One region of the Streptomyces sp. cg35 genome, then DNA from elsewhere that is predicted to be linked to it. Evidence: riboswitches for the same ligand, from Rfam matches in the RefSeq annotation. Region 1 holds a riboswitch; each other region holds the start of a gene.
What was found. A riboswitch is a leader RNA that binds a small molecule or an ion and turns the genes downstream of it on or off. The one in region 1 is predicted to bind cyclic di-AMP.

Region 1 (6,059 bases):
ACTCCACGAGACCGGTGTCCTCGAGACCGCCGCACTCCACGAGTACGTGCCGGACCAGTACAACCCCGTCGAGTATCCCCAGGCGCACGACGAGCCCGAGGCCGGGTCGGACTCCGGGCCGGGTTCCGTGCCGGAGCCCCGGGCGGAGTCCGATGCGCGTGAACCGGCTCCCGCCGAACCGGAGTTCACGTCGCGGGCCGCGTCCCGCGCCGCCGGAAGGTCCCGTCGCCGTGTGCCCGCCAAGCGTTCCGCGCTGCTGACCGTCGCCGTGCCCTCGGTGTGCGTGGTCGGGGTCGCCGGGATCGCGGCGGCGTCCGTGGGCAGCATCGGCGGCGGGGACGACGGCAAGGAGACGCAGGCAGCGGCGGCGCCCGACGCGAGCGCGGTGAAGCCGTCCGTCGCCAACAACAAGCTGGACACGCAGCTCAAGGATGTGTCCGCGGACGCGGGCGACTTCGCCGACCGGGCGAGCCGCACGCAGGAGCGGATCGACCTGAGGGCGAAGCAGGAGGCCGACCGCAAGAAGGCCGCCGAGGAGGCCGCGCGCAAGGAGGCGCTGCGCCCCAAGTTCGCTCTGCCGGTGAAGCAGCGCGGGCTGAGCGCCTATTACGGACAGGCCGGTATCAACTGGATGTCCGTGCACTCCGGCATCGACTTCCCGGTCTCGTACGGGACTCCGGTGATGGCCGCGACGGACGGCACCGTGCGCACGCAGTGGAACAGCGCGTACGGGAACATGGCGATAGTGACCGCCAAGGACGGTACGGAGACCTGGTACTGCCACCTCTCCGCGCACACCGTGATGAGCGGGCCCGTGAAGGCCGGTGACGTGATCGCGCGGTCGGGCAACTCCGGGAACTCGACCGGACCGCACCTGCACTTCGAGGTACGGCCCGGGGGCGGCTCGGCGATCGACCCGCTGCCGTGGCTGCGCAGCCACGGCCTGGATCCCACGTAACCGAGTGACCGCGTAACCGCGTAACCGCGTAACCGCTACAGCTTCTCGACCGGCGCGTACCGCAGCAGCAGACGCTTGGGCTTGGGGTCGCCGAAGTCGATCGTCGCCTCCGCGTTCCCGCCCGATCCGCTCACGCCCACCACCGTGCCGAGGCCGAACTGGTCGTGCGTGACACGGTCGCCGACGGCCAGGGACACCACCGGCTTCTCGGTGGCGCGGCGCGTGGCGAACGCCGGCGTCGTACGGGAGCGGGACGACGACAGCGACGCGGCGATGCCGCCGCCGATGCCCTTGGTGGACGGCGCCGGCGCCGAAGCGCCCGTGCGCTTCCACTCCAGGTGCGCGTCCGGGATCTCCTCCAGGAAGCGGGAGGGCGGGTTGTACGAGGGCTGGCCCCAGGCGCTGCGCATCGTCGACCGCGTCAGGTACAGCCGCTCCCGCGCGCGCGTGATGCCGACGTACGCGAGGCGCCGCTCCTCCTCCAGTTCCTTGGTCTGGCCGAGGGAGCGCATGTGCGGGAAGACGCCGTCCTCCATGCCGGTCAGGAAGACCGTGGGGAATTCGAGGCCCTTGGCGGTGTGCAGGGTCATCAGGGTGATGACGCCGCTGCCGTCGTCCTCCTCGTCGGGGATCTGGTCGGAGTCGGCGACGAGCGCGACGCGCTCCAGGAAGTCGGAGAGGGTGCCCGCGGACGCGCCGTCGTCCTCGCCTTCCTCCGCGCCCTCGGCCGCCGCGCCGGACTCCTGCTCGAATTCCAGGGCGACGGCGGCGAGCTCCTGAAGGTTCTCGATGCGGGTCTCGTCCTGCGGGTCCGTGGAGGACTGCAGCTCGGCGAGGTACCCGGTGCGCTCCAGGACGGCCTCCAGGACCGTGGCCGGGCCGGCGCCCGACTCCACGATGGTCCGCAGGTCCTCCATGAGGGTGTTGAACCGCTTCACGGCGTTCGTCGAGCGGGCCGCCATGCCGTACGCCTCGTCGACGCGGCGCAGTGCCTGCGGGAAGGAGATCTTCTCGCGCTGCGACAGTGCGTCGATCATGGCCTCGGCGCGGTCGCCGATGCCGCGCTTGGGCACGTTCAGGATGCGGCGCAGCGGGACGGAGTCCTCGGGGTTCGACAGGACCCGCAGGTAGGCGAGGACGTCCCGGACCTCCTTGCGCTCGTAGAAGCGGACGCCGCCGACGACCTTGTAGGGCAGGCCGACGCGGATGAAGATCTCTTCGAAGACACGGGACTGCGCGTTCGTCCGGTAGAAGACGGCGACGTCGCCGGCCTTCGCGTCGCCCGCGTCCGTGAGCCGGTCGATCTCCTCGGCGACGAACTGGGCCTCGTCGTGCTCGGTGTCCGCGACGTAGCCGGTGATCTGGGCGCCCGCGCCCGCGTTGGTCCACAGGTTCTTGGGGCGGCGCGACTCGTTGCGCTCGATGACCGCGTTGGCCGCGGAGAGGATCGTCTGGGTGGAGCGGTAGTTCTGCTCCAGCAGGATCGTCGTCGCGTCCGTGTAGTCCTCCTCGAACTGGAGGATGTTGCGGATCGTGGCGCCGCGGAACGCGTAGATGGACTGGTCGGCGTCACCCACGACGCAGAGCTCGGCGGGGTCCGCGTCGTTGCCCTCCGCGTCCTGGGCCGGGCCGACGAGCTCGCGCACCAGCGCGTACTGCGCGTGGTTCGTGTCCTGGTACTCGTCGACCAGGACGTGGCGGAAGCGGCGGCGGTAGTGCTCGGCGACGTCGGGGAACGCGCGCAGCAGGTTCACCGTCGTCATGATCAGGTCGTCGAAGTCCAGCGCGTTGGCCTCGCGCAGCCGCGACTGGTACATCGCGTAGGCCTGGGCGAGCGTCTTCTCGAATCCGTCGGCGGCCTGGCCGGCGAAGTCCTCCTCGTCGATCAGCTCGTTCTTCAGGTTCGAGATCTTGGCGCTGAAGGACTTCGGCGGGAACTTCTTCGGGTCGAGGTCCAGGTCGCGGCAGACCAGGGCCATCAGGCGCTTGCTGTCGGCGGCGTCGTAGATCGAGAACGACGAGGTGAAGCCGAGCTTCTTCGACTCGCGGCGCAGGATGCGCACGCAGGCGCTGTGGAAGGTCGAGACCCACATGGCGTTGGCCCGCGGGCCGACGAGGGACTCGACGCGCTCCTTCATCTCGCCCGCGGCCTTGTTCGTGAACGTGATCGCGAGGATCTGGCCGGGGTGCACGCCGCGCTCGGCCAGCAGGTAGGCGATGCGGTGGGTGAGGACGCGGGTCTTGCCGGAGCCGGCGCCCGCGACGATGAGCAGTGGGGTGCCGCCGTGCACGACGGCCGCCCGCTGGTTCTCGTTCAGCCCGTCGAGGAGGGCCGCCGGGTCGAGGGCCGGGCGGGGGGCGCCGTCGCGGTAGTAGGCGTCCCTGGCCGGGGGCACGTCGAACTTCCCGCCGAACAGGTCGTCCGGGATCGGCTCCGGCGCGGGGCCGTCGTGCTCGTCCTCGGGCGGCGGCGGGGGCTCCTCCGCGCCGCGCTGGAGGCTGGCCAGGAAGTTGTCGTCAAAGAGGCTGCTCATCGCTCTACGAGTCTAGGCCGCCCCACTGACACCCCGCCGCCGCCTTCACCACACCGCCCGTCCGAGCAGGTCAGCGGCTTCGGAACGCGCGGGTCGGCCGGGCCCGGACACCGGACGCCCCCTCGTCACACTCCATGACGACACCTTCACAAATAGTGAGTGAAGCCCACACACTCCCGCATCCCCGACAAGCGCATGGACGAAATGCGAACAAATCGCCGCAGACCATGAGGGGTTGGCCGCATACGGCCAGGTGCGGGGCCGCGGAGTCGCCAAGGTCACGAAAATGTATCGGGCATATCGAACATCAACCTTCACAGCAGCAACACGAGTTGGCTACGGTGCTGCGCGGGCAGCCCGTCCCCCCGCTCGCGAACAACGCGGCGACCGGGCAGCCCCCGCTGAGTTCCGTACGCCGAGAGGCAGGGAACCGGGGACCCAACCGACCTTGGGGTGAATCGACTCAACGGCCCGGCACCATCGGGCAGTTGACCGTAGGGCAGCCTTCCGTACGCCCGAACCCGACAGCTAACCCGGTAGGCGGACCACGGAAGGAGTCGCCTCCTTGGCGTCGCACCGCAAGCCGCGCACCCGCTCCCGGATGTCGGGCGGCCTTCGCACCACCCCCGCGGTCGGGATCACGACCGCCGCCCTCACCTCGGTGGCCCTGCTCTCGCAGACGGCACAGGCCGCCCCCGCGCAGCCGGCCAGGCCGAGCCTCGAAGAGGTGCAGAAGAAGGTCGACACCCTGTACCGGCAGGCCGAGGTCGCCACGCAGAAGTACAACTCCGCCAAGGAGCAGACCGACAGCAAGAAGAAGCAGGTCGACCAGCTCCTCGACGACATCGCGCAGCGCACCGAGAAGATGAACGCGGCCCGCCAGGACCTGGGCCGGTTCGCCGCCGAGCAGTACCGCTCGGGCGGGGTCAGCGACACCGCGACGATGTTCCTCGCCGACGACCCCGAGGACTACTTCGCGCAGAACCACCTGATGAGCCGGATGACCGCCAGCCAGAAGAAGGCGGTCGACGACTACCAGGAGCAGCAGCGCGCGACCGCGAAGAAGCGCACCGAGGCGCAGGAGAACCTCCAGCAGCTCACCTCCTCGCAGACCGAGCTGAAGACCTCGAAGCAGAGCGTGCAGTCCAAGCTCTCCGACGCGCGCCGGCTGCTGTCCGAGCTGACGGCCGAGGAGAAGCAGCGGCTCGCGGCGATCGAGAAGAAGAAGGAAGAGGCGGCCCGCAAGAAGGCCGCCGAGCTCGCCCAGAAGCAGAAGGCCGAGGAGGAGCAGAAGCGGAAGGCGGCCGAGGAGGCGGCCCGGCAGGAGGACGGCTCGGGTACGTCGTCCGGATCGGGGTCCGGCTCGTCCGGCTCGTCCGGCTCGTCGTCGACCTACGCGGCCAAGGCGGCGAAGGCGCTGGCGTTCGCCAAGTCCCAGGAGGGCAAGCCGTACGTGTGGGGCGCCACGGGCCCGGACTCGTACGACTGCTCGGGGCTGACCCAGGCGGCCTGGAAGGCGGCGGGCATCTCGCTGCCGCGCACCACCTGGGACCAGGTGGAGGTCGGCACGACCGTCCCGCTCTCCGACATCCAGCCGGGTGACCTGGTCTTCTTCTACGACGACATCAGCCACGTCGGCCTCTACCTCGGCGACGGCATGATGATCCACGCGCCGAAGCCGGGGGCGTACGTCCGCGAGGAGTCCATCTACTACGACGGCACGGGGTCGATCCACAGCGTGGTGCGCCCCGCCTGACCGGATCCGCGGTTACGTTCGGGCGGTGCAGCACCGCCCGGACGTGATCCCGCAGTCCTTCTGGTCCCAGCTCCCGCCCGCCGCCGGTGCCGCCGTGATGGCGACCGGCATCGTCTCGGTCGGGTTCCGGCTGACCGGGTACGCCGTCCTGTCCGGTGTCTTCCTGGTCCTTGCCGCGGCGCTCTGGGCGGTGCTGGCCTGCGATTTCCTGCTCCGTCTCGTCCGCGACCGCGGCCGCTGGGAGCGCGAGGCGGACACGCCGCCCGCGCTGACCGCGGTCGCGGCGACGTGCGTCCTCGGCACCCGGCTCTCGCTGGCGGGCCTGCAGGCGCTCGCCGAGGCGCTGCTGGTGATCGCCGCGCTCGTGTGGCCCGTGCTGCTCCTCGCCGTCGTCCGCCACTGGAAACCGCGGATGCCGGGGCTCGTCTTCCTCGTCTGCGTGGCGACCCAGAGCCTGGCCGTGCTCGGGGCGACGCTGTCGGCGGAGCTGGGCGTGGCCTGGCTCGGCCACGCGGCGGTGGTGGTGTTCTGGTGCGGGATCGTGCTGTACGTCGTCGCGTTCGCCCGGTTCGACCGCCGGCAGGTGTTCGAGGGGGCCGGGGACCACTGGATCGCGGGCGGGGCGCTGGGGATCTCGGCGCTCGCGGCGGCCCGGCTGGTGCTCGCCGGGCGGGCCGGTGACCTCTGGAACTCCGACGTCACCGGGGTGCTGCGCGACATGTGCGGGGTGCTGCTCGCGCTCGACCTGGCCTGGTACGTGGTGCTCGCGGTGGCGGAGGTGCTGGAGCCGCGGTTCACGTACGACGTGCGG
Region 2 (6,059 bases), 1.2 Mb from region 1:
CGCCGGCGCGCTGTTCAATCCGGCGGTGCGGGCGTACGTCGCCGCCGAGGCCGGTGAGGAGCGCCGCGTGGAGGCGTTCGCGCTGTTCAACGTCTACTACCAGGCGGGCATCCTGCTCGGGCCGCTCGTCGGGCTCGCCCTGACCGGCGTCGACTTCCGGCTGACGTGCGCGGTGTCGGCGGTGCTGTTCGCGGTGCTCTCGGTCGTGCAGGCGCTGCGGCTGCCCGTGCGGCGGCGGGCGGCGGCGGGCTCCGGTGACGAGGGGGGCCAGTGGCGGACGGTGCTCGGCAACCGTTCCTTCTGGCTGTTCTCGCTCGCGATGACCGGGTCGTACGTGCTGTCGTTCCAGGTCTATCTGGCCCTGCCGCTCGCCGTGGAGCGGCTGCTCGGCGGGGGCCGGGCCGGGCAGGTCGCGACCGGCGCCCTGTTCGTGGTGTCGGGGCTCGTGGCGCTGGCCGGGCAGCTGCGGATCACCGACTGGTGCCGGCGCACGTGGAGCCGTGAGCAGTGCCTGGTCGCCGGGCTCGGGCTGATGGGCGCCTCGTTCCTGGTGCCCGCGGCGGGCGGCGCGGGCCTGACCGGGGTGGCCGGGCTGCTGCTGTGCGCGGCGGGGCTCGCGGCGGCGACGGCCGTGCTCTACCCCTTCGAGATGGACACGGTGGTGTCGCTGGCGCGGGGGCGCTGGGTCGCCACGCACTACGGGCTCTACAACACGGTGTGCGGGATCGGGATCACCGTGGGGAACCTCGGCACCGGGGCGCTGATCGCGCGCTCCCCGGCCGGGGTGTGGTGGGCGCTGGCCGCTGTCGGGGCGGTCGGGGCCGTGGCGCTGCACCGGCTCGGGCGGGGTGGGCGGCTGGCGGAGGTGAAGGCGGGGGCCCTCGCGCCGTAGGGGCCCCGTGAGCCGAGATCGGGTGCGGGGCTCTCGCGGCGCCGCACCCCGCGGGCTCCCGGGACGCCTCACCCGGACGGACCCGTACTGGTCGCCCCGCGCCCCCTCCCCGGGAACCCTTGGTGAGACGCCGGAAACCGGGGCGCGGACGCGGCAGGAGACAACTGGTGGGGCAGCGCGGAGGGCGGCACAGACAGGTGGCGGACGCCAGCGTCACCCACGTCTTCCTGCGGCTGCTGCCGGCGCTGCTGATCATCGGCGGCGCGGTCTACGAGTACTGCACCCCGTCCGGGTTCTCCGGGGCTCCTTTGTTCAGCGCGGCGCCTCTGGTCGCCGCCCCGTTCTTCTCGCTGTCCGGGACGATCCTGGCCGGGGTCGGCTCGATCGGCGCCATAGCCGCCGTGCACGTCAGATACACGCGGGAGTTCGGCTCCCCGATCGTCACCGAGATGGTGACCGTGGCCACCGTGTGCCTGCTGGCCTGCTTCATCAACCGGATCGTGCGCCGCAGCGACGAACAGCTGGCCTCGGCGCGGCAGATCGCCGAGGCGGCCCAGTTCGCGGTGCTGCCGGAACCGGCCGGGCGGATCGGCGGCCTGGCCATCGCGGCGCGGTACGAGGCGGCGCAGGCCGGCGCGTTCATCGGCGGCGACCTGTACGCGGTGCAGGACACACCGCACGGGGTGCGGCTCGTCGTCGGGGACGTGCGGGGCAAGGGCATGGGCGCGGTCGCCGCGGTGGCCGTCGTCATCGGCGCCTTCCGGGAGGCCGCCGAGCAGGAGGGCAGCCTGGAGGCGGTCGCCCAGCGCCTGGAGCGGGCGCTGGCCCGGGAGGGCACCCGGCGTCGCGGCATCGACGACTTCGAGGGCTTCACCACCGCCGTGCTCGCCGAGATCCCGCACGGCGGCGACCTCCTGCGCGTCCTCAACCGCGGTCACCCCGAGCCGATCGTGCTGCTCGGCGACGGCACGGTCCGGGTGGTCAGGCCCGAGGAGGCGGCGCTGCCGCTGGGCCTCGGCGAGCTCGGTGCCTGGCCGGACCGGGCCACCGAGGCGGAGTTCCCGGCCGCGGCGACGCTGCTGCTGTACACCGACGGGCTCTCCGAGGCGCGGGACACGAAGGGCGCCTTCTACGACCCCGCGGACCGGCTCTCCGGGCGCATCTTCCCCGGCCCCGAGGAACTCCTCGCGGCACTGGCCGAAGAAGTACGCCGGCACACCGGAGGCGGCACCAAGGACGACATGGCGCTGCTCGCCGTGCACCGCCCTTGATCATTGTCACGAGCGGTGATCGAGCGACCCCCCTGCGCATAACAATTGACGCACCGTCAGGAAAAGGCATGTTTCCCGTGCGTCAAAATCGTCGGTCAACTCGCCCGATTCCGCCCGGTCGTGCCCCGTTAAGTCCAGGCCAAAGACGTGAACGATCAGTGGGAACGGCTTGGAAATACTGTCGGCTGTCTATTAACGTTCGATAACGCAGCGCGGTCGTCCCAGCCGTCACAAGCGACGGCTCCGTGCGCACACGCTTAATCCCGCAAGGGAGCCGGGGAACCACCAACTTGGGGTGAATCAGGCATCGTTCCGTCGCTTTTCGGGCGTCGGGCCGTGCTCGTAGGAGACCTTCCTGCTCCGAACCCGTCAGCTAACCCGGTAGGCGAGAAGGAAGGAAAGGAGAGCGCCCCCGTGGCGTCGAACCGGCCTGCCCCCGAGTTCTCCGGATTCTCCGCCGACTCCGCCCCCGGCGAGTTCGGCGTCGAGCAGGAGACCTGGGAGGAGTGGAATCCCACCGAGGAATCCGTCCGTCCCGTCCGCGGCAGGCACCGCGTGGCCCGTCAGCGCGGCGGACTCGCGCGCAGCTCCACCGTCCTCGGTGTCGGCGTGATCGCCGCCGTCGGCGCGGGCGGCATCGCCACCGCGCAGGGCGGCAAGCCCGCCGTCCAGATCTCCATGCCCGACCTGTCGGCGGTCAAGGACTCGCTGCCCGCGGCCAAGTCGCTGCCCGGAGTGGGCGCGCTCATATCCGACGACTCCGACTCCTCGTCCGGTGCCGCCTCGGCCGCCCCGCTCACCACGGTGGGCAACGGGCAGTCGGACGCGGGCGAGGCACTGCGGGCCCGCATCATGCAGCAGGCCGAGACGCAGCAGAACGCGGCCGACACCGCGGCGCAGGCCGCGGCCGAGGAGGCCGCTGCCAAGCAGGCCGCCCAGGAGGCCGCCGAGAAGCAGGCCGCGGCCGAGAAGAAGGAAGCCGCCGAGAAGAAGAAGGCGGAGGCGGAGGCCAAGGCGAAGGCCGAGGCCGAGCGCCTCGCCAAGCTGGCCAAGAGCTACAAGCTCCCGGTCGCCTCGTACACCCTCACCGGCACCTTCGGGCAGCCCGGATCCATGTGGTCCTCCGGCTACCACACGGGCCTCGACTTCGCGGCCTCCACCGGTACGCCGATCTACGCCATCCACGGCGGCACCGTCACCGAGGCCGGCTGGGCGGGCGCGTACGGCTACCGCACGGTCCTCACCCTCGACGACGGCACCGAGCTGTGGTTCTGCCACCAGTCGTCGATGAACGTCAGCGTCGGCCAGAAGGTCAGCACCGGCGACGTCATCGGCCGCGTGGGCGCCACCGGCAATGTCACCGGTGCCCACCTCCACCTGGAGGTCCACCCCGGCGGGGACGCCACCGGCGTCGACCCGGCGGCGTGGCTGCGCGACAAGGGCCTCACTCCCTGAGCCGCGTCCCCTCCCTCTGAGCCCCGTCTCTTCTCCGAGGCGGGCCTCTCCCTGAGTCATGCCTCCCTCCGAGGCGTGTCTCCTCCGAGTTCCGGCGGTCCTGGCGGCAACCCCCCGACGTCAGGGCTGCCGGTTTCGCATGCCCATGGAATACCGTCTTCCGCAAAGGCGTTGAAGCAGGGCATGACTTCTTCCCCTGCTCTGCGCAAGCTCGGCTCCTCCGACCTCGAGGTCTTCCCGCTCTCCCTCGGGGGGAACGTGTTCGGCTGGACAGCCGACGAGGCCACCTCCTTCGCGGTCCTCGACGCCTACACCGCCGGGGGCGGCAACTTCATCGACACCGCGGACTCGTACTCGTCCTGGGCCGAGGGGAACCACGGCGGCGAGTCCGAGACGATCATCGGCAAGTGGGTCAAGGCCCGCGGCAACCGCGACGACGTCGTCATCGCCACCAAGGTCGCCCGCCACCCCGACTTCAAGGGCCTGCGCGGCGACAACATCAAGGCCGCCGCCGACGCCTCGCTGAAGCGCCTGGGCACCGATCACATCGACCTGTACTACACGCACTTCGACGACGACGAGACCATCCCGGTCGAGGAGATCATCGGCGCGCTCGACGAGCTGGTGAAGGCGGGCAAGGTGCGCAACATCGCCGCCTCGAACATCTCGCCCGCCCGCCTGCAGGAGTCCCTCGACCTCTCCGACCGCGAGGGACTGGCCCGCTACGTCGCCCTCCAGCCGCACTACAACCTGGTCTCGCGCGACACGTACGAGGGCGAGCGGCAGGACATCGCCTCCCGTGCCGGGCTCGGCGTCGTCCCGTACTGGGGGCTCGCCGCCGGCTTCCTGACCGGCAAGTACCGCCCGGGGGTCACCGTCGACAGCGCGCGGGCCGCGGGCGCGGGCAAGCACCTGGAGAGCGAGCGCGGCCGCAAGGTGCTGACCGTCCTCGACGAGATCGCGCAGGCCCACGAAGCCGAGATCGCCACGGTCGCCCTGGCCTGGCTCGCCGCGCAGCCCACCGTGACGGCGCCGATCGCGTCCGCCCGCACGGTCGAGCAGCTCCCGGCGCTGCTCGCGGTCGCGGACCTGGAACTGACGGACGCGGACCTCACCCGCCTCACGAACGCGTCCGCCTGACGGCCCCGGCCCGTCAGGAGCGGTACGAGTGGTACGGGGGGTACGCGCTGTACGGGTGGTACGCGGGGCCCGGCGCCATCGGCGGGCCCGCGTACACCGGCGGCCGCCACATCGGGGCCGCGATCCGGGAGCCGTACGCGAGCGCGGCCCGCGCGTAGCCGCGCCGCTCCCACAGCGCGTCGAGCAGCTCCCGCTCCCGTACGACGAAATCGGCGCCGGCCCGGCCCTTGCGGCCGCGGTGCCGGAGCAGGGCGAGCGTCGTCGCGTACTCCTCGTACGCGGCGACCGCCGCGGCCGCGTCCCTGCCGCCGTAGTGCGCGGCGTACTCCCGGGCCAGGCGGCGGGCCTTGAGCGAGCCGAGGGCGAACGGCTCGGGCGGGGCGAGCCAGCCCGCGGCGACATACGCGGGCAACTCGTTCCTGACGGTGCGCAGTTCGCGGTGGCGCAGATGGACCACGAGCCAGGTGATCAGGCCGAACACCGGCACCATGAACACCGCGTACACCGCGAAGAACCCGTACTCGCCGAAGGACGACGAGCCGTTCCAGAACGCGTGCATGCCCATCGCGGCGAGCAGCCCGGCGAGCGGCAGCAACGCACGGCGGGTGCGGGCCCGGTCGGGCGCCATGACCGCGGCGAGCCCGAAACCGATGCCGGTGAGCACCGTGAACAGCGGATGCGCGAACGGTGACATCACGATGCGCACGAAGAACGTCGCGGCCGTCACCGAGGTGAGGCCGGGGCCGGTGCCGGTCAGCTGGTCGGTGCCGAAGGCGTTCCCGAGGTAGAGGATGTTCTCGGTGAACGCGAAGCCGGTCGCCGTGACACCGGCGATGACGACCCCGTCGACGACGCCGGTGAAGTCCCGTCTGCGGAACAGGAAGACCAGCAGCACGGCCGCGGCCTTCGCGGACTCCTCCACCACGGGCGCTATGACGGTGGCGCCGAGGGTATCGGCGCCGGTCGGGTCGGCGGTGGCCGTCTCGATCCACCGGGTCGCGAAACTGTTCGCGACGATCGCTATCAGGGCGGCCGCGCAGGCGCCCCAGGCGAAGGAGAAGACCATGTTCCGCCAGGGCCCGGGCTGCACCCGGTCCAGCCAGCGGAACGCGGATATCAGCAGCGGTACGGGCAGCACGGCCAGGCCGAGCCCGACCAGGAATCCCTCGGTGCCGGTCTGCTCCCGCACCAGCGCGGCGATCACCGCGCCGGACAGCGCGAGCAGCGTGGCCAGCGCCGTGGCCCGCACGCCCTTCCGCTGCCACCAGCGCGGATGCGGGACCGCGCCGTCCGGCCGGGCG
Region 3 (6,059 bases), 1.2 Mb from region 1:
GTACCACCACACGCCCATCGGCTCCATGGCCGACCTGGACGCGGCCACCCTCGAAGACGCGCGGAACTTCTTCCGCACCTACTACGCGCCCAACAACGCGGTGCTCTCCGTAGTGGGCGACATCGACCCCGAGGAGACGCTCGCCTGGGTCGAGAAGTACTTCGGCTCCATCCCCGGCCACGACGGCAAGGCCGCCCCGCGCGACGGTTCCCTGCCCGAGGTGATCGGCGGGCAGCTGCGCGAGGTCGTCGAGGAGGAGGTCCCCGCGCGCGCCCTCATGGCGGCCTACCGGCTCCCGGAGGACGGCACGCGCGCGTGCGACGCCGCCGACCTCGCCCTGACGGTCCTCGGCGGCGGCGAGTCGTCGCGGCTCTACAACCGTCTGGTGCGCCGCGACCGCACCGCCGTGGCCGCCGGGTTCGGACTGCTGCGCCTGGCCGGCGCGCCCTCCCTGGGCTGGCTCGACGTGAAGACCTCCGGAGACGTCGAGGTGCCGGTCATCGAGGCCGCCGTCGACGAGGAGCTCGCCCGGTTCGCCGAGGAGGGTCCCACGCCCGAGGAGATGGAGCGCGCCCAGGCCCAGTTGGAGCGCGAGTGGCTGGACCGGCTCGGCACCGTGGCGGGCCGCGCCGACGAACTGTGCCGCTACGCCGTACTGTTCGGCGACCCGCAGCTCGCGCTCACGGCCGTGCAGCGCGTCCTCGCGGTGACCGCCGAGGAGGTCCAGGAGGTCGCCAAGGCCCGCCTGCGCCCCGACAACCGCGCGGTCCTCGTGTACGAGCCGACGGCCCCCGCCGACCCCGATGACGAGAGCGACGAGAACGACGAGGAGGCGGGCCGGTGACCGAGCAGCTCGCGACCATGGACTTCCACCCCCAGCCGCAGGCCGGCGCGGCCAAGCCGTGGGCGTTCCCCGCCCCGGAGCGCGGCGAGCTCGCCAACGGCCTGACGGTGCTGCGCTGCCACCGTCCCGGCCAGCAGGTCGTCGCCGTCGAGATCAACCTGGATGCGCCGCTGGACGCCGAGCCCGCCGGGCTCGACGGCGTCGCCACGATCATGGCGCGTGCCTTCAACGAGGGCACCGACAAGCACTCCGCGGAGGAGTTCGCGGCGGAACTGGAGCGCTGCGGCGCCACGTTGGACGCGCACGCCGACCACCCCGGCGTCCGCGTCTCCCTGGAAGTGCCGGTCTCCCGCCTCCCCAAGGGGCTGGCCCTGCTGGCCGACGCCCTGCGGGCGCCCGCCTTCGCGGACAGCGAGATCGAGCGCCTCGTCCGCAACCGCCTGGACGAGATCCCGCACGAGAGCGCCAACCCGGCCCGCCGCGCCGCCAAGGAGCTCTCCAGGCAGCTCTTCCCGGCCGGCTCGCGCATGTCGCGCCCGCGTCAGGGCACCGAGGAGACCGTCGCCGCCATCGACGCGGCGGCCGTGCGCGCCTTCTACGAGAAGCACGTACGTCCCGCCACCGGGACCGTCGTCGTGGTGGGCGACCTGACGGGCACCGACCTCGACGCCCTCCTCGCGGACACGCTCGGCGCCTGGACCGGCGACACGAGCGAGCCGCGCCCGGCGCCGCCGGTCACCGCGGACGACACCGGCCGGGTCGTCGTCGTGGACCGTCCGGGAGCGGTGCAGACGCAGCTGCTCATCGGCCGGATCGGGCCCGACAAGCACGACCGCGTGTGGGCGGCGCAGATCCTCGGCACGTACTGCCTCGGCGGCACGCTCACCTCGCGCCTGGACCGCGTCCTGCGCGAGGAGAAGGGCTACACCTACGGTGTGCGGTCCTTCGCCCAGGTGCTGCGGTCCGCGCCCGACGGGACGGGCGCGGCGATGCTCGCCATCAGCGGCTCCGTGGACACTCCGAACACCGGACCCGCGCTCGACGACCTCTGGAAGGTCCTGCGCACGCTGGCCGCCGAGGGCCTCACGGACGCGGAACGCGACACGGCCGTGCAGAACCTGGTGGGTGTGGCCCCGCTGAAGTTCGAGACGGCCGCGGCGGTCGCGGGCACCCTCGCCGACCAGGTCGAGCAGCAGCTGCCGGACGACTTCCAGGCCCGGCTGTACCGCCAACTCGCCGAGACGGGCACCGTGGAGGCCACTGCGGCGGTCGTGAACGCCTTCCCGGCCGACCGGCTGGTGACGATCCTCGTGGGCGACGCCGCGCAGATCGAGGAGCCCGTCAGGGCCCTCGGCATCGGTGAGGTGACCGTGGTCACGGGCTGACCCCCGTCCCGCACGCCGCACGAAGCCCCGATGGTCACGCCGACCACCGGGGCTTCGTGCTGTCGCTCACGTCCGTCCACGACCGGCCTTGGATCACGAATGTCCGAATTGGGGCGGAGGTTGCCTGTCTGGTCTGTGGCATGCACTACAAAAGCCGGGATCCGTTTGTTGATTAAAAGATGTCCCGTTTAGCGTCGGTCCGGCTGTCCGCCAGACCTACGTCGCGCCCGCGACACCGGACAGTCATCGCCGAGTCCCCCACGGCGCGAGCCAGGGGAGCCGGGGACCCATCGCAGTCCCTGGGGTGAATCGGACGCTCTTCCCGTACGGGGAGGGTGTCCGTAGGAGACCTTCCTGCTCCGAACCCGTCAGCTAACCCGGTAGGCGAGAGGGAAGGAAAGGACCAGCCACTTCATGGCGTTCACCCGTGCCACCGGGAAGCACCGTCGTCCCAGCCGTCTCACGCGTACCACCGCGCAGGTCGCGGGTGTCGCGGCGATCACCACGACCGGTGTCCTCGGAGGCCTCGCCGCCCCCGCTCTCGCCGCCGACAACGCGGCCGCCGACCAGAACGGCCTGACCCAGGCCATCGCCATCGGCGACTCCCTGGCCGACCAGATCGACGCGCAGGCCTCCGCGCAGAAGAAGGCCGCCGCTGAAGCCGCCGCCAAGAAGAAGGCCGAGGCCGAGGCGAAGAAGAAGGCCGAGGAGGCCAAGCGCGAGGCCGAGGCGAAGGCCAAGAAGGAGCGCGAGGCCAAGGAGCGCGCCGCCCGTGAGGCCGAGCGCAAGCGCCTCAACTCCTTCGTGGCACCGATCACCGGCTCCTACGTCTCCACCGCCTACAAGGCGAGCAGCGGCCTGTGGTCCTCCGGCAGCCACACCGGCATCGACTTCCACGCGGCGAGCGGCACCTCCGTGCACGCCGTGGGCTCCGGCACCGTCGTCGAGGCCGGCTGGGGCGGCGCGTACGGCAACAACATCGTGATCAAGATGAACGACGGCACGTACACCCAGTACGGTCACCTGTCGTCCATCGGTGTCTCCGTCGGCCAGGCCGTCACCCCCGGCCAGCAGATAGGCCTCTCCGGCGCCACCGGCAACGTCACGGGCCCGCACCTCCACTTCGAGGCCCGCACGACCCCCGACTACGGCTCCGACATGGACCCCGTCGCGTACCTCCGCTCGCACGGCGTGAACGTCTGACGCATCCGCAGCAGCAGTCCCCGAAAGCCCCGGCCGCCGAGCCGGGGCTTTCGCGTGTGCACGCCGTTCCTGTCCAAAAAATATCCATGGATTCCGGCCTGCCGTCGGAAATTCAAGGAGGGTGGAATAGAGTCACTGGGCGGGCGCGTCGAACAGGTGTCAATCGCGCTTGCACGGGCGTCAATCGACCGCGTTTCGCGGGGATTAAGGCGGAGGTCGGGTCATGCGCATTCCCGCGCACTCGGTATGCACGGCGATCCGCGACGACATCGTCGCGGGTGTCTACGAGCGCGGCAGCAGGCTCACCGAGGAACTGCTCGCGCGCCGCTACGGGGTCTCGCGCGTCCCGGTCCGCGAGGCGCTGCGCACCCTGGAGGCCGAGGGCTTCGTCGTCACGCGCAGGCACGCGGGCGCGTGCGTGGCCGAACCCACCGAGCAGGAGGCCGCCGACCTGCTGGAGATCCGCATGCTGCTGGAGCCGCTGGGTGCCGCACGCGCCGCGCAGCGCCGCACCGAGGCCCACCTCAAGGTGCTGCGTGGCCTGGTCAGGCTGGGGCAGGAGCGCTCCAGGCGGGGCCAGAGCGAGGATCTGCGCTCCCTGGGCGGCTGGTTCCACGAGACCCTCGCACAGGCCTCGGGAAGCCCCGGCCTGATCACCCTGCTCACCCAGCTCCGGCACAAGATCGCGTGGATGTACGCCGTCGAGACCCCGGCCCAGCCGGGCGATTCCTGGGCGGAGCACGGCGCCATCGTGGACGCGGTGGCCCGCGGCGACGCCGAGCGGGCCCGCTCCCTGACCGCCCTGCACACCGAGCGCGCCGTCACGGCCCACCGGCTGCGCGTCCCCCGCGCGGGCGACCGTGTGAGGACTTCGCAACATGCCGTAAACACGGCGGGGCTCCAGCATTAACAGGGGGGCCGTATACAAAGAAGTGCGGTATTCATCGAATGAGCCGCGCAGTATCTTTTGCCGCCCTGATTAAAGACGTCCAGTGCGGTGTAATTCTGCTGCCCTATTCGGCGTGCTTGAATTTCGCGCGGTGGTGTCCGAATGCGAAAACGGCGGAGCCGCGCGCCCTCGAAGGGAAACGCGCGGCTCCGCCGAACTGATGGGATCAGACGGTCTCGGGAAGCTCCTCGAGGCCCTCGGAGACCAGCTTCGCCAGACGGTCGAGCGCGGCGTCCGCACCCTCGGCGTCGGAGGCCAGGACGATCTCCTCGCCGCCCTGGGCGCCCAGGCCCAGCACCGCGAGCATGGAGGCGGCGTTGACCGGGTTGCCGTCAGCCTTGGCGATCGTCACGGGGACGCCGGCCGCCGTGGCCGCGCGGACGAAGATGGAGGCGGGGCGGGCGTGGAGGCCCTCGGCCCAGCCGACGTTGACGCGGCGCTCAGCCATGTGATGCTGCCCTTCAGGTGTCTCACGGTTGTCTAGACCATTCTCACACACCGTGGAGCGTGCTCGACGCGGACCCAGGTCCCCTCCGAGCACTGCCCTTCGGCCTTCCATAGCCTGCCTCCCACGCGCGCGGGCCGCGACCCGTACGACTGTCGCCCGCTTGTCGGTGGCCAGCCCTACCCTTGCGGCATGGAGACCCCGTCGGACCGGCACGCCTACCCCGCCCACTGGGAGGCCGACGTCGTGCTGCGCGACGGCGGCACCGCCCGGATCAGGCCCATCACCACCGACGACGCCGAGCGCCTGACCAGCTTCTACGAGCAGGTCTCGGACGAGTCGAAGTACTACCGCTTCTTCGCGCCCTACCCCCGTCTGTCCGACAAAGACGTCCACCGCTTCACCCATCACGACTACGTGGACCGCGTCGGCCTGGCCGCCACGGTGGGCGGCGAGTTCATCGCGACCGTCCGCTACGACCGGATCGACCCGAACGGCAGACCCGCCTCCGCGCCCGCCGACGAGGCCGAGGTCGCCTTCCTCGTGCAGGACGCCCATCAGGGGCGCGGCGTGGCGTCCGCCCTTCTGGAGCACATCGCCGCCGTCGCCCGGGAGCGCGGCATCCGCCGGTTCGCCGCCGAGGTGCTCCCCGCCAACACCAAAATGATCAAGGTGTTCACGGACGCCGGATACACCCAGAAGCGCAGCTTCGAGGACGGCGTCGTCCGCCTGGAGTTCGACCTGGAGCCCACGGAGGCGTCCCTCGCGGTGCAGCGCGCCCGTGAGCAGCGTGCCGAGGCCCGTTCCGTGCAGCGGCTCCTCGCCCCCGGCTCCGTCGCGGTGATCGGCGTGGGGCGGGCACCCGGAGGAGTGGGCCGCAGCGTTCTGGACAACCTCAAGGACGCGGGCTTCACGGGCCGCCTGTATGCGGTGAACAAGGCGTTCCCCGAGGACCTGACCGAGGTCGACGGCGTTCCCGCGCACCGTTGCGTCCGCGACATCGACCCGGCCGAGCCCGTCGACCTGGCCGTCGTCGCCGTACCCGCGCCGCACGTGCCCGACGTCGTCGCCGAGTGCGGTGAACGGGGTGTGCAGGGCCTGGTCGTGGTCTCCGCCGGATACGCCGAGAGCGGCGCCGAGGGCCGCGAGCGCCAGCGGGAACTGGTGCGCCAGGCCCGCACCTACGGAATGCGCATCGTCGGGCCGAACGCGTTCGGCGTCGTCAACACGTCC

Region 2: linked by a shared signal. The riboswitch ahead of ACQUQD_RS21655 (M23 family metallopeptidase) and the one ahead of ACQUQD_RS16255 (NlpC/P60 family protein) in region 1 are both predicted to bind cyclic di-AMP.
Region 3: linked by a shared signal. The riboswitch ahead of ACQUQD_RS10720 (M23 family metallopeptidase) and the one ahead of ACQUQD_RS16255 (NlpC/P60 family protein) in region 1 are both predicted to bind cyclic di-AMP.

Annotation. Positions count from the first base shown of each region.
Region 1 covers NZ_CP191268.1:3,569,599-3,575,657, forward strand. Annotated here, with positions in the region: gene ACQUQD_RS16245 (M23 family metallopeptidase) at 1-958, shown strand, start outside; gene pcrA (DNA helicase PcrA) at 994-3,492, opposite strand; cyclic di-AMP (ydaO/yuaA leader) riboswitch at 3,896-4,050, shown strand; gene ACQUQD_RS16255 (NlpC/P60 family protein) at 4,058-5,248, shown strand; gene ACQUQD_RS16260 (tellurite resistance/C4-dicarboxylate transporter family protein) at 5,274-6,059, shown strand, end outside.
Region 2 covers NZ_CP191268.1:4,758,928-4,764,986, forward strand. Annotated here, with positions in the region: gene ACQUQD_RS21645 (MFS transporter) at 1-892, shown strand, start outside; gene ACQUQD_RS21650 (PP2C family protein-serine/threonine phosphatase) at 1,060-2,163, shown strand; cyclic di-AMP (ydaO/yuaA leader) riboswitch at 2,408-2,566, shown strand; gene ACQUQD_RS21655 (M23 family metallopeptidase) at 2,578-3,618, shown strand; gene ACQUQD_RS21660 (aldo/keto reductase) at 3,802-4,758, shown strand; gene ACQUQD_RS21665 (PrsW family intramembrane metalloprotease) at 4,772-6,059, opposite strand, start outside.
Region 3 covers NZ_CP191268.1:2,321,465-2,327,523, reverse strand. Annotated here, with positions in the region: gene ACQUQD_RS10730 (M16 family metallopeptidase) at 1-844, shown strand, start outside; gene ACQUQD_RS10725 (M16 family metallopeptidase) at 862-2,229, shown strand; cyclic di-AMP (ydaO/yuaA leader) riboswitch at 2,467-2,631, shown strand; gene ACQUQD_RS10720 (M23 family metallopeptidase) at 2,644-3,432, shown strand; gene ACQUQD_RS10715 (GntR family transcriptional regulator) at 3,656-4,342, shown strand; gene ACQUQD_RS10710 (HPr family phosphocarrier protein) at 4,548-4,829, opposite strand; gene ACQUQD_RS10705 (GNAT family N-acetyltransferase) at 5,019-6,059, shown strand, end outside.